DNA from 2 places in the Methylobacterium sp. Leaf399 genome. Region 2 is predicted to be linked to the other one. Evidence: predicted binding sites of a transcription regulator. Region 2 holds the regulator's gene; the other holds the start of a gene.
The links. The regulator LexA, encoded in region 2, represses DNA repair genes until DNA is damaged. The targets are predictions, from matches to a motif close to TGTTCNNNNTGTGTTCNG.
Positions count from the first base shown of each region.

Region 1: the regulator LexA is predicted to act here: its motif matches at 2,053-2,070, upstream of ruvC (crossover junction endodeoxyribonuclease RuvC).

Region 1 is NZ_LMQK01000001.1:288,539-291,951, reverse strand. Features, by position in the region: gene ASG40_RS01465 (TonB-dependent siderophore receptor) at 1-1,830, opposite strand, end outside; gene ruvC (crossover junction endodeoxyribonuclease RuvC) at 2,109-2,690, shown strand; gene ASG40_RS01455 (YceI family protein) at 2,703-3,323, opposite strand.
Region 2 is NZ_LMQK01000023.1:121,645-125,057, reverse strand. Features, by position in the region: gene pepN (aminopeptidase N) at 1-961, opposite strand, end outside; gene lexA (transcriptional repressor LexA) at 1,290-2,060, shown strand; gene ASG40_RS11690 (ComEC/Rec2 family competence protein) at 2,054-3,413, opposite strand, start outside.

The DNA.
Region 1 (3,413 bases), on a different contig from region 2:
GCCTTCGACGAGGTTGGCGGTGAACGAGGCCTCGACGCCGCGCGAGCGCACCGCGCCGATCTGGAGGTTGGTGAAGACGTTGGCCGGGTTGGGCGTCAGCACGTTCGAGCGCTGCAGGTCGAAGGCCGCCACCGTGAAGAAGCTGTTCCACCCCACCGGCTGGAACTTGGCGCCGACCTCGATCTGGTCGCCACGGTCGGGCTTGAACGGGTTGCCGGCGGCATCCGTGCCCACCGTCGGGTTGAACGAGGTGCCGTAGGTGACGTAGGGCGCCAGCCCGTTGTCGAAGTTGTAGATCAGGCCGAGGCGACCGGTGAAGGCGCTGTCGTCGCCGCGCACCGCCGTACCCGCCAGCTTGTTCACCACGTCGTTGGTGACGAAATCCTGCCGGCCGCCGATCAGGAAGGTCAGCCGCTCGGTGAGGCGGATCTGGTCCTGGGCGTAGAGGCCGAGCTGCTGCAGGTTCTGGTTGGCGACGAGGTAGGGCAGCGGCCGGGCCGAGGCCTGGAAGTAGCGCGGCGACAGGATGTTGATCGAGGGCACCGGGAACGTCGAGGCCTGGTTGTCGAACAGGCTGTAGTTCTTGTAGTCGATACCCATCAGCACGGTGTGGCCGAACAGCCCGTCCGAGAAGCGCGCCTCGGCCTGGTTGTCCACGGCGAAGGTGCCGGCGTGCGGGGTGGTCAGGAAGCCGTAGCGGGCGAGCTCGGTCTGCGCGGTATTGGCGTAGCCGTTGCCGACGTAACGCTGGTCCTGAACCTCGGTGAACGAATAGCGAAGGTTCTGGCGAACGGTCCAGACGTCGCTCAGATGGGTCTCGAACTCGTAGCCGACGTTGGCCTGGTTGCGGGTGTAGCCGTCGACGAGGGGATCGCTGGAGTTGAAGCGGCGGTCGATCCGGATGCCGAGCGCCTGGGGCCGGACGGTGCCGAGGTAGGGCAAGAACTGCGCGATACCGCCGGCCTCGTCGCGCTGGAAGCTCGTGAGCAGGGTGAAGGTGGTCGCCCCGTCCGGCTTATAGGTGAGGCTGGGCGCGATGTAGTAGCGGTCGTCCCCCGCCAGGGCGACGGGGGCGTCGGCCTTCTGCACCCGGCCGGTGACCCGGTAGAACCAATGACCCGACTGATCGACCGGGCCGCCGACGTCGAACGCCGCGTAGACCTGGTTGAACGAGCCGCCGCCGACCTCGACGTAGCGGAGCGGGTCGAGGGGCGGGCGCTTCGAAACGATGTTGACAAGGCCGCCCACCGGGCTGCCGCCGAACAGGGTGGCGGAGGGGCCGCGCAGCACCTCGATGCGCTCGGCGCCGAAGGCGTCGACCTTGTAGTTGGCGAACCCCGTCTGAAAGAGCTGCAGCCCGTCCCGGTACAGCCCACCCTCGGTGGCCGAGAAGCCGCGGATGATGAACCAGTCCACCCGCGGGTCCTGGCCGAACTGGTTGGCGAAGATGCCGGGCGTGTAGCGCACCGCCTCCGAGACCGTCTGGGCGGCCTGGGCGCGGATCTGCTCGGTGCCGACCACGCTGATCGACTGGGGCGTGCGGATCAGCGGCGTGTCGGTCTTCGTGGCGGTGGCGCTGGTGGTGGCGACGTAGCCGCTGACCGGACCCTTGGCCGTCTCGATGCCCCGTGGCGTGCCCGGTGTGCCGAGCCCCGCCCCGCCGCGGCCGTCGCCTTCGATGCGCAACTCGTCGAGGGTGACGCTGCCGCCAGCAGGCGCGCGGGCCTCCTGCGCCTGCGCGACGCCGACGGCCAGCGGGATCGACGCCGCCAGGGCCGACCGGCGCAGGGCGCCGAGGGCCGCACGTCGCACGAGGGGGTGGGATGGCATGGGAAGGCTCCGCATTCGGCAGCCGAACGGGCTCGCGCGATCGGCGAGGGGCTCGGGCTCCGTTCTTTTGAATGAAACTAAAGTACTGTTTTAAAAGGCATTTTCGAATCGCGTTTTATGTATGCACCGCACCGAAGGCAAGCCGCGTCGCTCAGGCGTCCGGTTCGGGGCGGCCCGCCGTGACATTCGCGTATCACCCCGGTCGACTCAGGGATCCGCATCCGTTCATGATATGTTTCGAAAGACAGCGGCAGGGTCCGCGTGGCAGGGAGAGTGCGATGACCAGCCAGGCCCCGACCCGTATCCTCGGCATCGACCCGGGCCTGCGCCGAACCGGCTGGGGCCTGATCTCGGTGGTCGGGACCAAGCTCGCCTACGTCGACTGCGGGGTCGTGACCTCGGACGGCGACCTGCCGCTGGCCCTGCGACTGCGCGAGTTGCACGAGGGGATCAGCCGGATCGTCCAGGGGTTCGCCCCCGACGAGGTCGCGGTGGAGGAGACCTTCGTCAACAAGGACGCTCAGGCGACGCTCAAGCTCGGGCACGCGCGGGCCATCGCCCTGCTGGTGCCGGCCCTGGCCGGCCTGCCGGTGTTCGAATACGCCGCCAACCTCGTGAAGAAGACCGTGGTCGGCTCGGGCCACGCCGACAAGGCGCAGATCCAGGCGATGGTGATGTTCCTGATGCCCAAGGCGGAGTTCAAGACCGCCGACGCCGCCGACGCCCTCGCCATCGCCGTGACCCACGCCAGCCATCGCGGCGCGCATGCGATCCGGCGGCGGCACGCGCCCGGCGCGGTGGCCGGGCCGGGGGCGGCGCGCATCGCGGCGGCCCTGGCCAAGGCGGTGGCGAAAGGCTGACGGGCGCCGAGGTCAGGGCGTCGGGGTCGCGGCCTTGAACTCGCCCTCGAGACGCAGGGTCACCTCGTCGCCCACCGCCGGCAGGAAGGCGGTGATGCCGAACTCCGACCGCTTGATCACCGCGCGTCCGTCGAAGCCCACCGTGTAGCGCCGGTCGATCGGGTTGACGCCGGACTGGTTGAAGGTGGCGTCGAAGGCGACGGGCCTGGTGACGCCCTTCAGGGTGAGATCTCCCGTGACGCGCGCGGTGGTGGGGCTGGTGGGCTCGATGCCGGTGCCGGTGAAGGTGGCGGCGGGAAAGCCCGCGACGGCGAAGAAGTCGGGCCCGCGCAGGTGGGCGTCCAGCGCCGCGTTGATGCCGCTGATGCTGGCCATGCCGATGGTGGCGGTGAGGCGGCTCCTGGCGGGCTCCTTCGGGTCGAGGTCGAGCTTGGCGGCCACGTCTGTGATCTGGCCGTAATAGGTGGAATACCCCAGGTGGCTGACCGACCAGGTGATCTTGCCGTGCGCCGGATCGAGGACGTAGGCCCCGGCCCGGACCTTGGTGGGGTCGGCGCTCGGAGCGGCGTCCTCCTGCGCGCGGGCGCCCGCCGTGGCGAGCAGGACGAGGGCGATCACGGGCAGGCGCATCATGCGGGCATCCTCGAAGAGCGTGTCTGAGTGTGGCTGGAAGTCCTGTGGGGGTCATCTACAGGAACGTGCGGCGAGGGTAAGGGACAACGC
Region 2 (3,413 bases):
GGAACCAGTCGCGGCAGGTGACCCGGTTGCCGGACCAGTTGTGGAAGTATTCGTGGGCGATGATCGCTTCGATGTTGGCGTAGTCCGCGTCGGTGGCGGTGTCGGGGCTAGCGAGGACGTATTTGTCGTTGAAGATGTTGAGGCCTTTGTTCTCCATGGCGCCCATGTTGAAGTCGGAGACCGCTACGACGTTGAACACGTCGAGATCGTAGGCGCGGCCGAACGCCTCCTCGTCCCACCGCATCGATCGCGCGACCGCGTCGAGGGCGTAGGCCGCCCGCTCCGCCTTGCCGGGCTCGACGTAGACCGCGAGCGTGACCTCGCGGCCCTCCATCGTGGTGAAGGCCCGATCGAGCCGGTCGAGGCGCCCGCCCACGAGGGCGAAGAGATAGGCGGGCTTCGGGTGGGGATCGTGCCAGACGGCATGATGGCGACCGGGGCCCGCCTCGCCGGCCTCCACCAGGTTGCCGTTGCCGAGCAGCACCGGCGCCTCGTCGCGGTCCGCCTCGATCCGGGTGGTGTACACCGATAGGACGTCCGGCCTGTCGAGGAGGTAGGTGATCCGGCGGAAGCCGTCGGCCTCGCATTGGGTGCAATAGACCCCGTTCGACCGGTAGAGCCCCATGAGCCGGGTATTGGCGGACGGGTCGATCCGGGTCTCGATCTCCAGGGTGAAGGGCGCCCGGGGCGGATCGGCGATGGTCAGGCCGGTGGCATCGACGGAAAAGGATCCCGCGTCGAGCACCCTGCCGTCGAGGGCGATGCGGACGAGGACGAGGTCCTCGCCGTCGAGCACCAACGGTGAGCCGATGCGGCCGGCCGGGTTGGGACGCAGGCTGAGGCGGGAGACCACCCGGGTCGCGGTGGGATGCAGCACGACGTCGAGGTCGACCCGGTCGATGAGGTGGTCGCTCGGCCGGTAGTCCTCGAGGCGGATCAGGGTCGGCATGTCGGTGCGCATCACGGATCAGTCTTCCTGCGGCGGCGACCGGAGTGGCCGTGTTCGGGTCTACGGGTACCGTCCGGCGTTGCGGCGGTTTCCCCGAGCCCGGTCGAGATCTCCGTCTTCTCGCATGAGGTCGCCGACCATTCACAGCGCCGCGACCCGTATCCCATGGGCGCCGCCGGCCCGCCGCCGCGACGGCGAGCGGCGTCCATTTCCCTCGGATCGATCACGACACGGGTCGGATCGGAACCCTTGCAGAACACTTAAAGAACGGCTAGCCTGTTCGTGATTTGTTTCTGCGATGTCGTGTCGCGGTTGGTGTCGCGAGAGTGTGGGTCGTCGGATGTTGACGCGCAAGCAATTGGATCTGCTGCAGTTCATACAGCAGAGGATGCAGGAGAGCAGTGTTCCTCCCTCCTTCGACGAGATGAAGGACGCGCTCGACCTCAAGTCGAAATCCGGCATCCACCGTCTCATCACCGCCCTCGAAGAGCGGGGCTTCCTGCGGCGCCTGCCCAATCGCGCCCGGGCGATCGAGGTGATCCGGATGCCCGAGAGCCTCGGCGGCACCATGCCGGTCCGGTCGGACGCACCGGTCGAGGCACGGCGTTTCACGCCGAGCGTGGTCGAGGGCGGCAAGGGTCGGGACCAGTCGGGACAGAGCCATGCGCCGGTCGCGCGGCCGACCATGGCCAAGCCGCCGATGGCGCGTGTCACCGACGAGGCGGGGCGGCCGGTGATGGTGCCGGTGATGGGGCGGATCGCTGCGGGAACACCGATCTCGGCGATCCAGGAGCAGAGCCACACCATCGCGATGTCGCCAGACTTCCTGTCGGGCGGCGAGCATTACGCCCTCGAAGTGCGCGGTGACTCGATGGTGGAGGCCGGCATCCTCGACGGCGACCTCGTGGTCATCCGCAAGCAGGAGACCGCCAACACCGGCGACATCATCGTCGCGCTGATCGACGACGAGGAAGCGACCCTGAAGCGCCTGCGCCGCCGCGGTTCGTCCATCGCCCTGGAGGCGGCCAACCCCGCCTACGAAACCCGGGTGCTCGGCCCCGACCGCGTTCGCATCCAGGGTCGCCTGGTCAGTCTCGTGCGGCGCTACTGAAGCCGCTCCGCCGGCGACGACGAAGGGGTGTCGGGTACCGTTTCGTCGTCGGTGGCTTCCGGTGCCGTCACCGGGTCCGGCGTTGGTGCCAGGCGTGGCGCCACCGTGGACGGTCGCCAGGGTTTGGTGATGCCGGGCGCACGCGCGGTCGTCAGTGTCGGTGCCCCGTCCGTCAGGCGGATCGCAGTAGCGCCGTGGTCCCGCAAAAAGCGTCTGTCGACGATGACGGCGGCGGCACAAGCAGTCGGCGCTTCGAGACGCGAGATCAGGATATCCGCCCGGACGCAGTCCTCACGAAAGCCGCGGCGGTCCTTGAGCAGCGCGATGCGGCGGCCGTCCTGCGCCTCCATCGTGCAGCCGAGCCGGTCGCAGCGCGCCGGGGATGCGGCGATGACGTCCTTGGCCTGGCGCGAATCGCCATCCGCCTTCAGCCATTGCTCCATGACGAAGGCCGGCGGTCGCCCGAGCGCGGCCAGGCGGCCCGACCGGTCGCGAACGGCGGCTCCCGCGCCCTCCCGGTCGACGTAGATGTCGTTGCGCATCGGGATCGCCGCCAGGGCGACCCCGATGGCGGCCGGCAGCAGTCCGAGCCAGCGAAGGCTTGAGACGGGCAGGGCGAGGACGATCAGGGCGGCGGCCAGACAGGCCAGGGCACCGGCTCCGAAGGCGGGCACCATGACGCTGGCGTGGCCGAAGCCGCTGATCCAGGCGGAGATCGCGAGCATGCCCTGCACGGCGAGCCCCATCAGCCACCACACCGGCTGGTCGAGGGCGAAGGGGTAGGCGAGGATCCCGAGCACCGCCGCGGGCATCACCGCCAGCGAGACCAGCGGCAGGGTCAGGGCGTTGCCGACGAGGCCGAACGGCTGCACCGCCTGGAAGTGGTAGGTGGAGAAGGGTGCGGTGGCGATCTGCGCCACCAGGGTCGTCGCGAGGGTTCCGACGACCGCCGCGGCGACGGTGGCCATCGCGCGGGCGACGCGGCCGTCGGCCTCGCGGCGCAGGCCGCTTCCGTCGAGATATACGGCGCAGGCGATGAGGCCTGCGACGGCTCCGAACGACATCTGGAAGCTCGGGCCGAGCAGCCCCTCCGGCTCGCGGGCGAGCGCGATCAGGGCCGCCAGCGCCAGGTTGCGCATGCTCAAAGCGGGGCGGTCGACCAGGATCGCGCCGAGCATCACCAGGGTCATGATCCAGGCCCGCTCGGCCGCGATGTCCCAGCCGGAGAAGACGCAATAGGCGGTGACGCCGACCATCGCGAAGGCGGCGGCGATCTTCTTGATCGGTGTCCGCAGGGCGAGGAAAGGCACCGCCGCCAGGATCGCGCGCACCAGCCAGAACACCACCCCGGCC